Regions from separate parts of the Stenotrophomonas sp. 05N423 genome, predicted to be linked through region 2. Evidence: riboswitches for the same ligand, from Rfam matches in the RefSeq annotation. Region 2 holds a riboswitch; the other holds the start of a gene.
What was found. Region 2 has a riboswitch for cobalamin ahead of metE (5-methyltetrahydropteroyltriglutamate--homocysteine S-methyltransferase). Riboswitches for the same ligand answer to the same signal wherever they lie in the genome.

Region 1: linked by a shared signal. The riboswitch ahead of btuB (TonB-dependent vitamin B12 receptor) and the one ahead of metE (5-methyltetrahydropteroyltriglutamate--homocysteine S-methyltransferase) in region 2 are both predicted to bind cobalamin.

The regions. Positions count from the first base shown of each region.
Region 1 is NZ_JBFTMV010000009.1:2,678-12,620, reverse strand. Features, by position in the region: gene AC1DGW_RS13660 (GAF domain-containing protein) at 1-414, shown strand, start outside; gene AC1DGW_RS13655 (TfoX/Sxy family protein) at 411-785, shown strand; gene cobS (adenosylcobinamide-GDP ribazoletransferase) at 810-1,553, opposite strand; gene AC1DGW_RS13645 (histidine phosphatase family protein) at 1,550-2,140, opposite strand; gene cobT (nicotinate-nucleotide--dimethylbenzimidazole phosphoribosyltransferase) at 2,137-3,207, opposite strand; cobalamin riboswitch at 3,341-3,582, shown strand; gene btuB (TonB-dependent vitamin B12 receptor) at 3,698-5,554, shown strand; gene AC1DGW_RS13630 (alpha/beta hydrolase) at 5,811-6,761, opposite strand; gene AC1DGW_RS13625 (TonB-dependent siderophore receptor) at 6,761-9,004, opposite strand; gene gph (phosphoglycolate phosphatase) at 9,157-9,804, opposite strand; gene dinB (DNA polymerase IV) at 9,857-9,943, opposite strand, start outside.
Region 2 is NZ_JBFTMV010000007.1:7,969-17,911, reverse strand. Features, by position in the region: gene pncA (bifunctional nicotinamidase/pyrazinamidase) at 1-234, opposite strand, end outside; gene AC1DGW_RS11905 (MgtC/SapB family protein) at 372-1,064, shown strand; gene metE (5-methyltetrahydropteroyltriglutamate--homocysteine S-methyltransferase) at 1,101-3,389, opposite strand; cobalamin riboswitch at 3,597-3,834, opposite strand; gene AC1DGW_RS11895 (SMR family transporter) at 3,905-4,237, opposite strand; gene dusA (tRNA dihydrouridine(20/20a) synthase DusA) at 4,432-5,439, shown strand; gene AC1DGW_RS11885 (PepSY domain-containing protein) at 5,627-6,007, shown strand; gene AC1DGW_RS11880 (response regulator transcription factor) at 6,078-6,761, shown strand; gene AC1DGW_RS11875 (ATP-binding protein) at 6,783-8,210, shown strand; gene AC1DGW_RS11870 (M90 family metallopeptidase) at 8,299-9,102, opposite strand; gene AC1DGW_RS11865 (hypothetical protein) at 9,069-9,356, opposite strand; gene birA (bifunctional biotin--[acetyl-CoA-carboxylase] ligase/biotin operon repressor BirA) at 9,485-9,943, shown strand, end outside.

The sequences.
Region 1 (9,943 bases), on a different contig from region 2:
GCGCTCGTCCATGGCGAAACCGACCGCATTGCCAACGCCGCCAACCTCTCGGCGCTGGTGTATCACGCGCTGCCGCAGCTCAACTGGGCGGGTTTCTATTTCTTCGACGGCACCGAGCTGGTGGTCGGCCCGTTCCAGGGCCTGCCGGCCTGCGTGCGCATTCCCCTGCACAAGGGCGTGTGCGGTGCGGCGGCCAGCACCCGCCAGACCCAGCGCGTGGAAGACGTGGACGCCTTCCCGGGCCACATCGCCTGCGACTCGGCCTCGCGTTCGGAACTGGTGGTGCCGCTGGTCCATGACGGCGCGCTGGTCGGCGTGTTCGACCTGGACAGCCCGGTCACCTCGCGCTTCGATGCCGACGACCAGGCGGGGCTGGAAGCCATCGCCCAGGTATTTGTCGAGGCGCTGGCATGAGCGCACTGAAACTGCGCAACATCGGCCCCAAGAGCGCGGCGTGGCTGCGCCAGGTGGGGCTGCGCAGCGCCGAGGACCTGGCCGCCGTCGGCGCGGTTGGCGCCTTCGTCAAGGTACGCCGCGCCGGCTTCAAGCCCAGTCTCAACCTGCTCTATTCGCTGGAGGGCGCGCTGGTCGGCTGCCACTGGCAGGAAGTGCCGGAGGCACGCCGCCAGCAACTGGTCGCCGAGTACGAAACCGCGGCCGGCGGGTTGCCGACCGCACGCGCCGGACAGATGGCCGGGCCGGTGCGCGAGACCCATATGCAACCCGATATGGCCCCTGACGACAGCGGCGACGACACCGGCGAGATCCGCTTCGGCGAGGATTGAAGCGGCCTCCTGCCAGCCCGGCAGCTACGGCAGGGGCAGTGCGACGCCGCCCAGCAGTACCAGCGCCAGCAGCAGCAGGCTTTCGGTGACCTCGACGCTGGCGCCGAGGCAATCGCCGGAAATGCCGCCCAGCCGGCGCCGCCACCAGGCCGCGATCAGCGGCACCAGCAGCAGCGCGAGCAACAGCGGCCAGGCGACGAAAGCGGTGACCGCCGCCAGCAGCAGCGCCCACAGCCACATCGAGCGCAGGCTCAGCTGCCAGGAAAAGCGCTCGGCCATGCCCGCGCCATGCAGCGAAGGCAGCAGGCGGCTCCACCACAGCGTGCCCCAACGCGCCCACGCCGGCACCAGTACGATGCCGAACCACAGCGGACCGGCGGCGAGTTCGGTCAGCAGCACGAACTTGAGCAGCAGCTGCATCACCAGCGTGACCACGCCGAACACGCCCATATGCGGATCCTTGAGCACCTCGAGGAAGCGCTGCGGATCGCGGTGCGCGGCCCCGAAAGCGTCGGCCACGTCGCCCAGCCCGTCCAGGTGCAATGCACCGGTCGCCCATACCCACAGCAGCAGCGTGAGCACGCCGGCCAACCAGGGACGATCGGCGATCAGGTACAGCGGCACAGCCAGCAGCACGCCGATGAGCGCGCCGACCAACGGGTAGTACACCGCCGCGCGGCTCAGGTCGTCGTCGCGGAAATCCTTCACCTGCGGCGTCGGCAGCCGGGTCAGGAACTGGATGGCCAGGATCAGCCGGCGCACGCTCATGGCTGGCACAGCTCCAGCAGTTCGCCCCACAACTGGCCGTCCTCGCCACGCTCCACGCGCAGGCGCACGCGGGTGCCGTAGTCGATGCGCATCGCCCACAAGGCTGCCAGTGGCATGCCGCACGCTCGCGACACCGCCAGCCGCAGCACGCCGGCGTGGCTGACCACCAGCACCGGCCCGGCACCGTCGTCTTCGTCCTCGTCAAGCAGTCGCTGCAGCTGCGCGTCGATGCGCGACTGGAACTGCTGCCAGCTCTCGCCATTGGGCGGCACCACCGCGTGCGGTGCGTCGTAAAGCCCGGCCAGCAGCTCGGCAGGGATCTCGTCGTAATGGCGACCGTCCCAGTCGCCGAAATCCAGTTCGGCCCAATCCGGGTGGATCTCGCAGAACAGGTCGCGGCCAGCGACCAGCGCGGTGGCGGTATCCAGCGCGCGGCGCCGCGGCGAAGCGATCACCCGGCTCCACTGGCCGCCGCCATGACAGCGCAGCAGCGCATCCATCGCGCCGTCGAGCAACGGCGGATCGGTGCGGCCATCCAGATGGCCCTGGCGGCCGGTGGAGGCATGGCGCATCAGGTCCAGGATCATGGCGCGGCGCTCCGCTCGGCGACAGCAGCTTCGGCGAAGGTCGCCATGCCGTTGTGCAATGCGCAGGCCAGCCGCAGCAGCGGCAGCGCCAGCGCGGCACCGGAACCTTCGCCCAGGCGCAGATCCAGCTGCAGCAGCGGTTCGGCCTGCAGGCTCCCGAGTATGAGCGCATGGCCACGCTCGGCCGAGCGGTGCGAGAACAGCAGCCATGGCCGCAGCGATGGATTGATGCGCACCGCGGCCAGCGCCGCGGCCGAAACGATGAAACCGTCCACCAGCACCGGCACGCCGCGCTGGGCGGCGGCGATCATGGCCGCGGCCAGTGCGGCGATCTCCAACCCGCCGACGCGGCGCAGGGCTTCACGACCGGGATCGGTGGCGGCCGCGATCGCGTCGCCATGCAGGGCCAGCGCACGTGCGGTCACGGCCTGCTTGTGGGCGATGCGCGCCGCATCCAGGCCGGTGCCGGCGCCGACCAGCTCCACCAGCGGCAATGGCCCGAGCGCCGCCGCCAGTACGCTGGCCGCGGTGGTGTTGCCGATGCCCATCTCGCCAAGCAGCAGCAGGTCCGCGCCGTCGCCGCAAGCGGTTTCCACCGCGCGCCGGCCGGCGGCGAAGGCCGCATCGAGGTCGGCCGGCGTCATCGCCGGACCGGTGCTGAAATCGTCGGTACCACGCCGCGGTTTGTCGCAGGTCACGCCGGCCACCGGCTTATCGGCCAGGCTGCCCACATCCCAGACATGCAGCGGCAACCCCAGTTCGCGCGACAGCACGGCGATGGCAGCACCGCCGGCGGCGAAGTTGCGCAGCATCTGCACCGTCACCTCCGCCGGATACGCCGACACGCCCTGTGCGGCGACGCCATGGTCGCCGGCGAACACCAGCACCGGCACCCGCGCAGCCTGCGGCTGCTCACGCCCCTGCAGGGCGGCCAGCTCGATGGCGAGTGTTTCCAGACGTCCCAGCGCGCCCTCCGGCTTGGTCAGTTGCCGCTGGCGGGCGATGGCGTGCTGCCGGTGCGCCTGCGAAGGCGCCGGGCAGGGCCGGGTGAACCATGCTTCTGTCACGTGTGTTCCGATACCGCGTTGCAATCGCGCATTGTAGGGCGCGGGCCGCTTCCACGATGTGCCGTGCCGGGCGCCAATCCGGCGATGCCCGCCCGCCATCGGGCGGAGCGGGCGGCGGAGCGGGCGATGGCATAGAATGCGCGCACTTTCGGGTGACCGGCCGGACTTGCTCCGGCCGGTTGAAACGGGAAGCCGGTGCCGCGCATGCCAGGGATGCCCCTGCACGCGCCATTCCGGCGCTGCCCCCGCAACGGTAAGCAGGACAAGGACAGGCATACCGCCACTGTGCATCCACCGCACGGGAAGGCGCCTGGACGGAAGCGTCGACACGCTTCGCCTGCGAGCCCGGAGACCGGCCCGGAAGCCGACTGGTTGCGATGCGGAGGGCATGGCGGCGGCAGTGACGCCGTGCGCGCGCTCCGTCGTACTCCCTTCTCCTGGCAGCCCCCACCGTCCGTCCGCGCGGGAGCGCGCGGATCCAGGAGTTCCCATGAAACTGCCGTACCACACCCTTTCCCTCGCCCTGGCGCTCGCGCTGCCGGGCGTCGCCGCTGCCGAACAGGCACCCACCGAGCTCGACGATGTCGTGGTCACCGCCACCCGCACGCCGGTCTCCATCGCCGACAGCGTGGTGCCGGTGCAGGTGATCGACCGCGAGCAGATCGACCGCAGCCAGGCCGGCTCGGTGCTGGACCTGCTGCGCGGCCGCGCCGGCCTGGATTTCGCCAACCAGGGCGGCACCGGCAAGCTCACTTCGCTGTTCATGCGCGGCACCGCCTCCAATCAGGTGCTGGTGCTGGTCGACGGCGTGCGCATCGGCGCCGCCACCAGCGGCATGCCGGCGCTGCAGGACCTGCCCATCGACCAGATCGAGCGCGTGGAGATCGTGCGCGGACCGCGTTCGAGCCTGTATGGCTCGGAGGCGATCGGCGGCGTGATCCAGATCTTCACCCGCAGCGCCGGCAAGGGCCTGCAGCAGAACCTGGCGCTGACCGCCGGCAGCCACAACCTGCGCCAGGCCAGCGCCGGTTTCAGCAACCGCGGCGAACGTGGCTGGGTCTCGGCGCAGGGCGCCTGGCAGGAGACCGACGGCATCAACGCCTGCAATGGCTCGGCCATGCTGTTCCAGGGCTGCTACGTCGATGAACCCGACCGCGACGGCTACCGCAACACCTCGCTCAACGTGCGCGGCGGCTACGCGCTGGCGCAGACCCTGAGCGTGGAAGGCCACGTGCTCGACGCCAGCAGCCGCAACGAATACGACGGCAGCATCTACAGCGGCAACGAGGCCGACAACCACCAGCAGGTGTATGGCGGCAAACTGCTGTGGACGCCCAGCGAGGCGTTCCGCCTGTCCGCCCAGGTCGGCCGCAACAACGACCAGGCCGACAGCTACTTCGTCCAGGCCGGCAAGCGCAGCTTCGTCTCCACCTTCGACACGCGCCGCGACACCGCCAGTGTTCAGGGCGACTTCCTGTTTGCCGAAGGCCAGCAGCTGACCGCCGGCGCCGACTGGCAGAAGGACGAGGTCACCAGCACCACGGCCTATGCGATCGACAGCCGCGACAACACCGGCGTGTTCGTCGAATACCAGGGCCAGTTCGGCGCGCATGCGCTGCAGGCCAGCGTACGCAACGACGACAACGAGCAGTTCGGCAACCACACCACCGGCAGCCTCGGCTACGGCTTCGCCTTCGGCAACGGCCTGCGCCTGACCGCCAGCGCCGGCACCGGCTTCAAGGCCCCGACCTTCAACGACCTGTACTACCCGTGGTCGAGCAATCCGGCGTTGAAGCCGGAAGAATCGAAGAGCGTCAACGTCGGCATCGCACAGTACGCCGAGGGCTGGAACTGGACCTTCAACGCCTATGAAACGCGCATCGACCAGCTGATCGCGCTGGACAGCACCTACACGCCGTACAACATCGCCAAGGCGCGCATCCGCGGCGCGGAGCTGACCGGCTTCGTGTCGCTGGCCGGGTTCGACATCAATGCGCAGGCCAGCTTCACCGATCCGCGCGACCACACCAGCGGCGCGACCAGCTACGACAACTGGCTGCCGCGCCGCGCCCGTACCAGCGGCCGCCTCGACGTGGACCGCGGCTTCGGCGCGCTGCGCGTGGGCGTGACCGCCACCGGCACCGGCCATCGTTTCGACAACACCGCCAACAGCCTGCGCCTGGCCGGCTACGGCACGGTGGACCTGCGCGTGGAATACGCCATCAACGAGGCATGGAGCCTGCAGGCCAAGGCGGCCAACGTGTTCGACCGCGAATATGAAACCGTGGCCTGGTACAACCAGCCCGGCCGCGAGTACCAGCTGACCCTGCGCTACCGCTCGCTCTGAAAAGCCAGCGACAGGCGATCCACCAACGCCCCGGCCACCATGCCGGGGCGTTGGTGTTTCATGCGGATGCCGGCATGCAACAGCACGCCATGGGTTGAAGGACCCGCCTGGCTGCAAACCGGACCGGCCGGGATTGGCCCCATCGGACAGGTGTTCGAACAGCCCGGCGCCAAGGGCATGGCAACGGCCTGCCTGGGGAAGCGGGGCCTGCTCCGGTGGGCATCGCTGGCAGAGCCACCGTCGGGCAGGCCCGGCGCTACGGCGATGCGTCGACCGCCAGCGCCTGGAGCGCCGGCGCGATGGCGGCACCCAATGTCTGCCCATGGCTCAGACCGGGCAGGGGCACGTACCGCACCTCCATGCCGGGCGTGTCGGCGACTGCCTCATCCAGCCGCCTGCCGGCCTCGGCATTGCCCGCACCGCGCCCGCCCGGGCCCGCCTTGTCGCCACTGCGGGAATCCACCGGTGCGCCCCGCATCAACCACAGCCGTGCCGACACGGCAGGATGCCGCGGCGCGGCGCGCTCCAGCTCATCGACGATGAAACCTTCGCCCCACCACAGCGACGGATCGACCGCCACGTAATCAGTGAAGGCATCCGGGCGCGTGGCGAGCGCGTGCAGCGCGAACAGCCCGCCATAGGAATGGCCCCACAGCATCCGCCTGCCCTCGTCGATGGCGACGCGCTGCCGCACCGCCGGCATGATCCGTTCGACGATCAGCGCGAGGAACGCGTCGGCGCCCCCGCTGCGGCGGCCGTTGCCGCTCGCATCGAACTCCTCGCCCCCGCCTTCGCCACGCCGCGGCGTGTAGTCCAGCGTGCGCGCCGGGCCATCGATGCGCAGGTCGTTGTCGTGGGCGATGAGGACCAGCGCCGGCGGACGCGCACTGGCTGCCAACCGCTCCAGCAGTGGCGCCTCCAACGCCATCAGCACCGCATTGCCGTCGAGCATGCAGGCCACCGGGAAACCGTGCGCCGGCGTGGCGCCCGTCGGCACCGCCAGATGCACGCGGTAGTGACGCTGGCCGTCGGCCGAGGCGATGGAAAGCCGCTCGAAGCGGTACCCGCGCAGGCGCGCGTCAGCCACGGTCTGGCCGACGCGCGCACCGGGATCGGGCTGTGCCCCTGCCGGCAAAGCGACCAGCAACGCGATGAGAAACGGCGCCAGCCGCGCGGTCCAGCCGGTTGTCCGAACCGTATTCCCCATCAGAAGCCGACCGTCAGGTTCACCCAGAAGCTGCGTCCGGGTTCGTTGTAGGTCGCCGCGCCCGCACCGGTGGCGCTGGTACTGGTGGTGCCTTCGCGGAACAGGCGCTTGTCGAACAGATTGGCCACGCCCGCACCCAGCCGCACATCCGGGGTGATCCGGTACTGCCCGCTGAGGCTCCACAGGTCGTAGGCCTCGCGCGTATCCGGCGGCAACGGCGCGCCCGTGGTGCTGGACTGCGTGGCCGCTTCCTGGCGACCGTAGAAAGTGCCGGCCAGCAGGAACGACCAGCGTTCGCCGGGCTGCCAGTCCAGGAAGGTATTGACGGTATAGCGCGGGATGATCGACAGCGGCTGACCACTGTTCCTGTCCTTGTTCTCGATCATCCAGGTGACGTTGCTGTTCCACGACAGCACATCGCCTCCCGCCAGCAGCGGCACCCTCAGATTGCCTTCCATGCCGCGGATGATGGCCCGCGGCGCATTGCTCCACTGGAACACCTGGCCCTTCGTATCGTTGGTCAGGCCGATGCGCTCCTGGCCGGCGACGATCTTGTCCTTGTAGTCGTTGTGGAAATAGGTCAACGACGCGTGCCAGCCGCCATCCGGCGCCCACTCGATGCCGATCTCCTTGTTGACGCTGGTTTCCGGGTCGAGGTCGGCATTGCCCATCACATAGCAGCCCGACCCCATGTTCGGGCTGAGCACCGGGCAGCCGTTGCCGCGGGTGTAATACAGGTAGTTCGGATTGGCCTGGTACAGGTTGGGCGCCTTGAACGCGCGCGCGATGCCGCCCTTGAGCGCCCAGTCTTCGGCGAGCTTGAACTGCACGTTGAGGCTGGGACTCCAGTTGTTGCCGAACTGCGAGTGATGGTCGAAGCGCAGGCCCGGGGTGACGGTCCAGCGCTCGCCCAGGTACAGGTTGTCCTCGGCATGGAGCGCGGCGAACTGCTGGTCGCTCCGCCCCAAGCGGCCTTCACCCACGCCGGGGATGCCGCCGCCGCTGCCCGGGCTCTGCGTCATCGAATACGGGTCGTCCAGGCGCACGTCGCGGTACTCGAAGCCGAGCGTGGCGACCTGTTCGATGCCGCCCCAGGCCAGCGGCAGGTTGATCTCGCCATCGACGCGGGTGGAGGCCAGGTCCGAGGTGGAGAAGGTCGCGCCTTCGTTGATCGACCCTTCCGGGCCGCCGGCCAGACCTTCGTTCAAGCGGGTGTTGCCGGTGTGGTCGTAGGCCGCACTGAGGCGCGACGTGCCCCAGTCGTAGCTGCCGCGATGGGTCAACCCGAACGCGCGCCGCAGCATGACGTTGGTCTCAGCGCCGTACAGGTCGTTCAGGCGCTGGAAGCCGTCGCCGGCGACACCGCGCTCACCGGAATAGAGGTTGCCCTGGCGGCTGACACTGGCATCCAGTTCCAGCACATGCGCGTCGTTGATGTCGTAGCGCAGCAGGCCGCTGATGTCGCGGTTGCGCACACCCTCGCGCCCGGCGGGCGGGGTTACGCCAGTGGCGAAATCCTTGTTGAGGTACAGCGAGTCGGCATCGGTCTTGCCCGCGTTGCCGTACAGCCGGAACGAGAGACGCTCGCCCAGCGGACCGGACAACTGGAAGCCGGCGCGTTTGCTGCCGCCCTCGTCGCCATGTTCCGGGACGCTGCCATACAGGGTGACCGAGCCGGCCAGGTCGCCGGTGGGCCGCTTGGTGATGATGTTGACCACGCCACCGGACGCGCCGGAGCCGTAACGCGCCGCGGCAGGACCGCGCAGCACTTCGATGCGTTCCACCGCCTCGGCCGGCACCCAGTTGCTGTCGCCGCGGCTGTTGCGCTCGCCGCTGCGGCCCATGCGTACTGAATCGCGCGCGCTGACCGGTCGTCCATCGACCAGGATCAGGGTGTTCTCCGGGCCCATGCCGCGGATGTCGATCTGGCGGAAATTGCCGTAGGCGCCGGAGGCCGTGTTGCCGGTGAGATTGATGCCCGGCATGCGGCGGATGACCTCGGACAGGTCGTTGGCCGGCGGCATGCGTTCCAGGTCCACCGCAGTGATCACCGACGTGCCCAGCGCCTGCCTCGCGATCTGCTCGGCGGTGACATGCACGGTGTCGATGTTGGTGGCGTCCGGCGCTTCGTCGGCGACGGCCGGGCCCATCGCCAACAGCGACAGCATCAGCGCGGCGGCAAGCGGATGACGGGGGAACGGCTGGGCGCGCAGCGCCAGCCGCGATCGGGGATCACGGATCATGGAAAGCCTCTCGACAGGGGATAGACCTCTGGCGACGGCTCGAGGTGCGACGTTTCAGCGATGGCGTGACGCGCGGGATGGCGTCGCCATGGATGCAGCGCACTTTACATCAAACGAGAATCGTTATCATCAAATGAAGGAGGCGGTTGCACTCATACGCATGCGACCAGTTGTCGCAGATCGTCGATCACTGCCAGCGCACCGGCCGCTTCCAGGTCGAGATCACGCGGGTAGCCATAACGCACCAGCACGATGGGCATGCCGGCCGCACTCGCCGCACCTAGGTCAGTCGCCGAATCGCCGACCATCAGGCAATGCGCCGGCGCCTGTTCCAGCAGCCGGGCCGCATGCAGCAGCGGCTCGGCGGCCGGCTTGCGCTGCGGCAGCGTGTCGCCGCCGATGATGTGCGCGAAGTACCCGGCGATGCCCAGATGCTCGAGCAGCGGCGGCACCAGCGCCGATGGCTTGTTGGTGCAGATCGCCATCGGCAGGCCGTGCGCCTGCAGCTGCTGCAGCGCTTCGGCCACGCCCTCGTACAGGCGCGGGCTGCGCAGCAGACAGTCGCGGTAGTGGCACATGAAGGCGGGCATCACCCCGTCCAGCGGGCGCGCGCTGCCGGCATGCGCCAATGCGGTGGTCACCAGCCGGCGCACGCCTTCCCCGATCCAGCTGCGTACCGTCGCTTCGGATACGCGCGGTAGTGCGAGGTCGTCCAGCGTACGGTTGACCGCTTCGGCGATGTCATCGGCGCTGTCCACCAGCGTGCCGTCCAGGTCGAATACCAGCGCTGCGATGCCCACGCATCCACTCCATGACAGGAAGCCGACGATTGTAGCCGGGCGCGGAAGCGCGTCAGTCGGTGGCTGCGTCGCGGAACAGATCGCCCTGCACTGCCGAATCCTCGCGGTCGCGGAAGCCGGACAGGCCCACGCCCACCAG
Region 2 (9,943 bases):
GCCGTGCAGTTCGATCGACTCGAACGGCCTGCGCCCGGCGTGCTGGCTGGCGAACGAGGCGTGGTCGGCCGGGTGCCAGTCCTGCGTGGCGACGACGGTCGCGTAGCGGCGCTGCGCGAGCAGTGCGGCGATGCCCGGCACGATGGCATCGCCCTGGTGGCAGGGCAGCGCGCCGCCGGGCATGAAATCGGGTTGCAGGTCGATCACCAGCAGGGCTGTGTCATTGCCGTACATCGCAGGTTCCGGTGCGGGGGGCCATGGAGTGTAACGCCGCACCGGCCGGCGCCGGGTCTGCAGCGTTCACGACGCGATGCGGCGCAGCGGGCGCAACGGCCTACACTGCGGCAACGGCAAGCGACGGGGAGGCGGCAATGATCCAGTGGTGGGAACTTGGCCTGCGGCTGCTGCTGGCGGCCCTGCTTGGTGCGGTGATCGGCATCAACCGCGGGCGCCTGGAATGGGCGGCGGGCCTGCGCACGCACATGCTCGTCTGCGTGGGCTCGGCGCTGGCCGTCATCGTGTCCGCGTTCGGCTTCTTCGACGTGCTGGACCATCCCAACATCCAGCTCGATCCTTCGCGCATCGCCGCGCAGGTGGTCAGCGGCGTCGGCTTCCTCGGCGCCGGCACCATCCTGTTCCTGCAGCGCGAGCAGGTGATCCGCGGCCTGACCACGGCGGCGGGGCTGTGGGCGGTGGCGTCGGTCGGCCTGGCCGCGGGTTCCGGCCTGTATGCGGCGGCGATCATGGCAACGGTGTTGATGTGGGCGATCCTGGCGTTGCTCAAACCGCTGGAGCAGCGTTACCTGCGCCGCCGCGCGCGCAGCGGCCGGCTGCGCCTGCGCGTGGCGGTGGGCACGCCGCTGGCGCGTGTCGAAGCGGCGGCCAGCGATGCCGGCCTGCCGGTGAAGCGCATCACCCTGCGCCCGCGCGAACAGGACAACGACATCGTCGATATCGATTGCGACCCGCCACTGCCGCGCGAGCAGATGCTGGCCAAGGCGGAACAGCTGGGCCGCATCGAAGGCGTGGTGTCGGTGGAACTGCCCGGGTTGGCCGTCAATTGACCGCGGAGGCCCGGCACCGGGCCTCCGTGGCATTGCTCAGGCAGCGGCGAACTCGCCGCGCAGCACCTGCGCCGCTTCCACCATCGCCTCCAGCGCGGCGCGCGTCTCCGGCCAGGCGCGGGTCTTCAGGCCGCAGTCCGGGTTCACCCACAGTTTTTCCGCCGGCAGCACCTCGATGGCTTTGCGCAGCAGTTCGACCATCTCGGCGCGGTCGGGCACACGCGGGGAGTGGATGTCGTACACGCCCGGCCCGACCTGGTTGGGATAGTCGAAGCGCGCGAACGCATCGAGCAGTTCCATGCGCGAGCGCGAGGTCTCGATCGAGATCACGTCCGCGTCCAGCGCCGCCACCGAGTCGATGATGTCGTTGAACTGCGCGTAGCACATGTGGGTATGGATCTGGGTGGCGTCGGCCACGCCGCTGGCGGCGATGCGGAACGCCTCCACGGCCCAGTCCAGATATCGCTGCCGCTGCGCCTGGCGCAATGGCAGGCCCTCGCGCAGCGCCGGCTCGTCGATCTGGATGGCGGCGATGCCGGCCGCTTCCAGATCGTTGACTTCGTCGCGCAGCGCGAGCGCGATCTGCCGGCAGGTCTGCGCACGCTCCTGGTCGTCGCGCACGAACGACCACTGCAGCACCGTCACCGGGCCGGTGAGCATGCCCTTCATCGGCCGCCCGGTCAGCGATTGCGCGTACTGCGACCAGCGCACCGTCATCGGCGCGGGGCGGCTGACGTCGCCATAGATGACCGGCGGCTTCACGCAGCGCGAGCCATAGCTCTGCACCCAGCCATTGCCGGTGAAGGCGAAGCCGTCGAGCTGTTCGCCGAAGTACTCGACCATGTCGTTGCGCTCGAACTCGCCATGCACCAGAACATCCAGGCCGATCTGCTCCTGCACGCGGACACACTGCTCGGTCTGCGCGGCGAGGAAGGCCTCGTAGTCGGCGTCGGAGAGCTTGCCCGATTTGTTGCGGGCGCGGGCCTCGCGCACTTCCTGTGTCTGCGGGAACGAGCCGATGGTGGTGGTGGGGAAGGGCGGCAGGCGCAGCGCCGTCGCCTGCAGCGGCAGACGTTGCGCATGCGGCGTGGCGCGGGCGGCATCGGCGGCGGTAAGCGCGGCCACGCGCGCCTTGACTGCGGCGTTGTGCACGCGCGGCGAGCGGCGCCGCGATTCGATGGCTTCGCGGGCGGGCGCCAGTGCCGCTTCGGCGCCCTCGCGGCCATCCAGCGCATCGGCAAGCCGCCGCAGTTCCTCCAGCTTCTGCCGCGAGAACGCCAGCCAGCCGCACAGTTCGGCATCGAGCTTCTTCTCCAGCGACAGGTCGACCGGGCAGTGCAGCAGCGAGCACGAAGGTGCCAGCCACAGCCGCTCGCCACCCCGGTGGCCGTGGGCATAGCGGGCGAGGATCAGCGCGTTGTCCAGCGGGTTGCGCCAGATGTTGCGGCCGTCTATCAGGCCCAGCGACAGCACGCGGCTGGCCGGCAGTGCGCGCAGGACGGCATCGAGTTGTTCGGGCGCGCGCACCAGGTCCACGTGCAGGCCCTGCACCGGCAGCGACGTGGCCAGGGCGAGGTTGTCCTCGAGTGCGCCGAAGTAGGTGGCCAGCAGGATGTCCGGGCGCGGGCCATCGGCCAGGCGGGCATAGGCTTGCTTGAATGCGGCGCGGGCGGCATCGTCCAGGTCCTGCACCAGCGCGGGTTCGTCCAGCTGCACCCACTGCGCGCCTTCGGCCTTCAAGGCTTCAAGCAATTGCGCGTAGACCGGCAGCAGGGCATCGAGCAGGGCCAGCGGATCGCTGCCGTCGATGGTCTTGGACAGCAGCAGGAAACTCACCGGCCCCAGCAGCACCGGGCGGGTCTGGATGCCCAGCGCCTTCGCCTCGCGGTATTCGGCCAACGGCTTGTCGCCGCGCAGCGCGAAGCCCTGGCCGGCCTGCAGTTCCGGCACCAGGTAGTGGTAGTTGGTGTCGAACCACTTGGTCATTTCCAGCGCAGGCACGTCGATGCCCGGCTGCTGCAGGCCGCGCGCCATCGCGAAGTACGCGGCCAGCGGCTCGCGGTCGGCGAGGGCGCGGTAGCGGGCGGGAATGGCGTCGAACAGGAACGCGGTGTCGAGCACATGGTCGTACAGCGAAAAGTCGTTGCTCGGCGGCAGGTCAACGCCGGACTCGCATTGCAGCTTCCAATGGCGCACGCGCAGCTCCGCGGCGGTGGCCTGCAGCTGCGCGGCATCGCTCTCGCCGCGCCAGTGGCTTTCCAGCGCGCGCTTGAGTTCGCGGCGTGCGCCGATGCGGGGAAACCCCAGGTTGGTAACGGTTGTCATGGCACTCCTCATTGCTTGGGCATTGAGGAACGAAGGAACCGCGCGATGTCGTGCTGATCCCTGTCGGATCGGCCAGCCACCCCGCCAGCGACCTTCGCCCCCGCGGGCGAACCGGGCTCCAGGGCAAAGGCAGGCGGCGCCGCCGCACGGACGTGCGGACGGTTCCGGCCGCCTCCCCGCGGAGACGCCAGGTCGAAACAGGAGGCGACGTGCCTCCCGGCCCAGGCCGGTATTCGGGCTGATGGACATGGACGCGGTTGCGTCCGCCTAGTGGCCGTCGCTTCCCGGGCCTTGGCCCAGTGCTCGATGACGGCGGTCGTTTCCATTCACCGCTGCGGGGCAGCTCCGGAATGGCGGGCCTTGCGGGCGCGCTTCACCGGATTCCCGTTTAATTCCATCCCTTCATCCGAATAAAGCGATGGATACCTTCGGCGCGCACACGATAGGCAGGCGCGCGGCGGCGGTCAAGCGCCGCCGCGGCATGGATCCAGAAAGCGCAAGGAGGACGCCGTGGCTCAGTGCGCGGTCGTGCGCGAGAACACATTGATCACCACCACGCCGGCGCAGATCAGCGCGATGCCGACCAGCGCCGGCAGGTCGAGCTTCTGCCGGAACACGACCAGACCGATCAGCGAGATCAGCACGATGCCCACCCCGGACCAGATCGCGTAGGCGATGCCGGTCGGCACCGACTTCATCACCATCGACAGCAGCCAGAAGCACAGGCCATAGCCGGCCAGTGCGCCCAGCGTCGGCCACAGACGGCTCATGCCGTCGGAGGCCTTGAGCAGGGAGGTGGCGACGACTTCCAGGACGATGGCGCAGGCAAGCAGGAGGTAGGCGTTCATGGGCGTATTCTCGCCCGGCCTGGCGGCGTGCGCCTTGCCGCATCCATCCGCAGCGCCCGCCCCGCGCCGGCGTCGCCCGGTCATGGCCGGCCCCGGGGAGCGGCCCCGTTCAGGCGCTTCGTTTACCCTTGGCATCCCTGCGCAGCCGCCACAGGCCGCAGGTGAAGCCGACGCCACACCCGGAAGAATCCGTTTTGCAGCCGAACCACGATCCGCGCTATGCCGCCTCCCTGCGCCTGTCCGTCGCGCCGATGATGGACTGGACGGACACCCATTGCCGGGCGTTCCACCGGATCCTTGCGCCCGGCGCACGGCTCTATACCGAGATGGTGCACGCCAATGCGGTGATCCATGGCGACCGCCAGCGGCTGCTCGATTTCGACGCTGGCGAGCATCCGCTCGCGCTGCAGCTCGGCGGCAGCGATCCGGCACTGCTGGCGCAGGCCGCGCGCATTGCCGCCGACTGGGGCTATGACGAGGTCAACCTCAACTGCGGTTGCCCCTCAGACCGCGTGCTGGCCGGCCGTTTCGGCGCCTGCCTGATGCGCGAGCCGGAACTGGTGGGCGAGTGCGTGGCGGCGATGACCGCGGTGGTGGATATCCCGGTCACAGTGAAGTGCCGGCTGGGCGTGGACGAGGACAACGACTACGGCGCCTTCGCCGCTTTCGTGGACCGCCAGGTGCAGGCCGGTGCGGCCATGGTCGTCGTGCACGCGCGCAATGCGTGGCTGAAGGGCCTGTCGCCCAAGGAGAACCGCGAGATCCCGCCGCTGCGCTACGACTGGGCCTGGCGGCTCAAGGCCGAACGCCCGGCCCTGCCGGTGGTGCTCAACGGCGGCCTGGCCACGGTCGAGGCGGCGCAGGCGCAGCTGGCGCACGTGGACGGGGTGATGCTGGGCCGGGCGGCCTACCACGACCCGTATGTCCTGCATCTGCTCGAAGCGGCGCAGACCGGCGCACCGCTTCGCAGCCGCGAGGACCTGCTCGAGCAGATGCGCCCCTACGTCGAGTCCCGGCTGCAGGGCGGACTGGCGCTCAAACACATCACCCGCCACCTGCTCGGGCTGTACCACGGCCAGCCGGGTGGCCGCGCCTTCCGCAAGGTGCTCAGCGAGGGCGCCCATCGGCCCGGAGCCGACTGGTCGCTGGTCGAGCAGGCCGTGCAGGTCACCCGCGAGCAGGCGGCGCGGGTGGCGGCCTGAGGCCTCGGTACGTATTCATTTTGCTCATATAGCTGAACGAAGCGGGCGGCGGGCGGGGAGAGTTCAGATCGGATTCACCCCTAAAAATCAAGAATTTGCCTCGATTTCGTGAGTCTCGTGAAAATTCCCGTGGACCCTTGTTTCACGGATTTTGAACGATCCGCCGCAGTCCGATAGGATCACCCCCATGCTTCCGGTTCCGCGTCACATTCTTGTCCTCGCCGCCGCTGCCGCCTTCGCGGCCGGCACGCCGATGGCGAAGGCCTGGGCGCAGGATGGTCGGCAGGACAGCCGGCAGGAGCAGATGCGCGGTGGCGAGCGGGAAACGCGTCCGCGCATGCGCGACAACGCCGGCTCGCTGTCCGATGCCGTGCGGCGCGTCCAGCGCGAGACCGGCGGCCGCATCCTCGGCGCCGAGCGCGTGCCTTACGACGGCCGCGACATCAACCGGGTCAAGTACATGGACGACCGCGGCCGGGTGCGCTACATGGACGACGCGCCGCCGTCGCCACGGGCGCCCCGGGGGCCGCGCCAGGTCGAGCAGCCACCACGCGGCGATAACTCCTGAACAGCGATAGTTGTCCCGCAATCCGCTTACACATGCCGGTGACCGCCGGCCAAGCAACTAGGGAGAGTTCATGCGTATCCTTCTGGTCGAAGACGAAGCCCCGCTGCGCGAGACCCTGGCAGCCCGGCTGAAGCGCGAAGGCTTTGCCGTCGATGCCGCGCAGGACGGCGAGGAAGGTCTGTACATGGGCCGCGAGGTGCCGTTCGATGTCGGCATCATCGATCTGGGCCTGCCCAAGATGTCGGGCATGGAACTGATCAAGGCGCTGCGCGACGAAGGCAAGAAGTTCCCGGTGCTTATCCTGACCGCGCGTTCGAGCTGGCAGGACAAGGTCGAGGGCCTGAAGCAGGGCGCCGACGACTACCTGGTCAAGCCGTTCCATGTCGAAGAGCTGCTGGCCCGCGTCAACGCGCTGCTGCGCCGCGCCGCCGGCTGGTCCAAGCCGACGCTGGAGTGCGGACCGGTCGCGCTGGACCTGGCCGCGCAGACGGTCAGCGTGGCCGGCAGCAATGTCGACCTGACCAGCTACGAGTACAAGGTGCTCGAGTACCTGATGATGCATGCCGGCGAACTGGTCTCCAAGGCCGACCTGACCGAGCACATCTACCAGCAGGACTTCGACCGCGATTCCAATGTGCTGGAAGTGTTCATCGGCCGCCTGCGCAAGAAGCTGGACCCGGACGGCGAGCTCAAGCCGATCGAGACCGTGCGCGGACGCGGTTACCGCTTCGCCATTCCGCGCAACGAGGGCTGATCCGCCGCGCGCGGTACGGGCATGATCTACGGCCGTCTGTGGTTTTTCCGGCGCTGGCGGCCGCGTTCGTTGCAGGCGCGCCAGCTGCTGGCCGCCTCGGTGGGCCTGGTGGCCTTCCTCGCCCTGGCCGGCTACGCGCTGGACGCCGCTTTCGCCGGTACCGCCCGCGCCAATCTCTCCGAGCGGCTGAAGAATTACGCCACCTCCTACGCGGCCGGCATCGATTTCACCCGCGACCGCTCGCTCTACATCCGCGAACAGCCGCCGGATCCGCGCTTCGACGTGCCCGGCAGCGGCCTGTACCTGCAGGTGGTGATGCCGGGCCATTCCGGCAACTCCATGTCCGCCGAGGGGCCGATCCTGCCCGACGTCAGCGCGCGCATGCTCGAGCCGCGCGAGGAAACCTTCGAGGGTCCGCTGCCGATCACCCAGATCGACGGGACGCCCGGCGAGGTCTACCGCTACGGCATGGGCCTGGTATGGGGCGGCGACGGCACGCCCGAGACCGAATTCCCTTACACCATCTACGTGCTCGAGGATTCGCGCGCGCTGGGCAAGCAGCTGCGCGTGTTCCGCAGCGCGGTGTGGTTCTGGCTGGGCGTCACCGGCCTGATCCTGTTGCTGCTGCAGACCCTGGTGCTGCAGTGGAGCCTGCGCCCGCTCAAGCGCGTGATCAACGAGCTGACCCGCGTGCAGCGCGGCGAGCGCGAGCGCATGAGCGAGATGCACCCGCGCGAGCTGGAACCGCTGACCGACAGCATCAATGCCTTCATCGAGAGCGAACGCGAGAACCTCGAGCGACAGCGCAATACCCTGGCCGATCTCGCGCACAGCCTGAAGACGCCGATCGCGGTGCTGCGCACGCAGCTGGACAGCGGTGCCGGCGACGGCGCGCTGCGCGAGGAACTGGACGTGCAGCTGCAGCGCATGAACAACCTGGTTTCCTATCAGCTGGCGCGCGCGGCTTCGTCCGGCCACAAGCTGTTCTCCGCACCGGTGCCGATCGAGGCCACTGCCGAAGACATCGTGCCGGGGCTGGAGAAGATCTACGCCAGCAAGGGCGTGCTGTGCGAGTTCGAACTGGAGCCGGGCGTCAACTTCTACGGCGAGCCGGGCGACCTGCAGGAGCTGATGGGGAACCTGCTGGAAAACGCCTTCAAATGGGCCAGGCGCCGCGTGCTGTTGACCGCGCGCTCGATTCCCTGCGCACCGGGGCGGCGCGCAGGTCTGGTGCTGGCGGTGGACGACGACGGCCCCGGCATCGCCGAGGAAAACATCGCAAAGGTGCTGCAGCGTGGCGTGCGTGGCGACGAGCGCGTGCAGGGCCATGGCATCGGCCTGTCGATCGTGCAGGACCTGATCAAGGACTATCGCGGGGAACTGCAGGTCAAGCGGTCGCCGGAACTGGGCGGCGCGCGTTTTGAAGTGACCTTGCCGCCGGGGTTGTGATCCGGCGACCGGCCGAAAGCCCGCAGGAGCGGCTTCAGCCACCAATGGGTTCTGCCGCCAATGCCGCCGTTCGCGACTGAAGCCGCTCCTACGGGCGTTCTGGCGGCCGCGCGGCGAACGGCGAAGGCCCGTAGAAACGGCGCAGGTGTGCGGCCACCTCCGGCATTTCCCGTTCCAGCAGCTGCGGGGCGGAGAAGTGGTATTCGGTGGTAACGGCGAAGAACTCCTCCGGTGCTTCGGCCGCGTAGGGATCGATCGCCGTGTCGCGGCCGGCGTCCACCTGCGTGCAGAAGGCGTCGTAGCTGCGCTGGAAATCGCCGGCCCATTGCCGTTGCCAGTCGCGCGGCAGCGGCGGCGTGCCGTCGAGCGCGCCGTCCAGTACATCGATCTTGTGCGCCATTTCGTGCACGGCCACGCAGAACCCCGACTGCGGGTCGGCGATGTCGGCCTGCACATCGGCCCACGACAGCAGCAGCGGGCCGCTGTCCCAGGCCTCGCCGATCAGCTCGTCGTCCCATTCGTGCAGTACGCCGGCAGCGTCCATGTGGTTGCGGCGCACCCGGAACGCATCCGGATAAACCACCAGTTCGGACCAGCCATGCAGGCCTTCCAGCCCGAATTCCAGCAGCGGCAGGCAGCACAGCGCGGCCAGCAGCAGGCGCTGGCCTTCGTCCAGTTCCAGCCCGGCCACCGGGGTGATGGTCTTGCGTTGCAGGAAATGCGCCGCCAGCCCGCGCAGCCGTTCCTGGCGGGCGGCGTCCAGGGCGTGCAGCCACGGGCATGCTTGGCAGGTGTCCTGCCAGAGCGCTTCTTCCACGGAAGGGGGTTTGCGCCGCCAGCGGCGCAGCAACGACTGGATCAGCGGAACATACCGGGCAGGAGCCGGTGCCACTTCGGTGCGCGCAGCCGCGGAATGATCTCCTCGTCGCCGCCGCCGCCGGCCTGTTGCGGCGCCGGTATGGCGTGCTTGGGCTGGGACGGGGGAGCGGCGTTGGCCAGGTTCACCGACGCGGCGGGAACCGCCACGCGTTCCACTTCGCCCGGCGCATAGGTGCAGCCATTGCGGGCCGGGGTGTCGATAGCCTCCGCGGCATGCGCGGCCACGGGGGCCAGCAGCAGGATCAGGCAATGGGCGGTACGGCGCATCGTCGACATCCGGGGGCGGTTGAGCTCCCGATTCTAGCCTGCTTTTCCAGCGGGACAGGAAGGGCCCATGGGCGGCCCGGGCGCCTTCACGCATAATCGGCCGATCTGTTGCGATCAGAAGATTCGTCGTGGACGACCGTGAATTGCTGGCCAAGCTGGGCGAGGGCGCCTTTTCCGGCGACGCCCTGGCGCGTGGACTTGGCCAGACCCGGGCCGCCATCTGGAAGCGGATCCAGGGGTTGCGGGCGGCCGGCGTGGCCATCGAGGGCCGTGCAGGCGATGGCTACCGGCTGGCCCAGCCGCTGGAACTACTGGATCGTGCCCGCATCCTGGGGCAGCTGGTGCCCGATGTGGCGGCTTCGCTCGCGGCGCTGGAAATCGGCTGGACGGTCGGCTCGACCAACAGCGAATTGCTGCGGCGCAGCGCGCCTTTGCGCGGCGTCGACGTCCTGCTGGCCGAGCGCCAGACCGGCGGCCGCGGCCGCCGCGGCAGGCAATGGGCCTCGCCGCTGGCCGCCAACATCTATCTGTCCGTGTCGCGGGCCTTTGCCGGCGGCCTGTCGCGCATGGGCGGGCTGAGCCTGGCC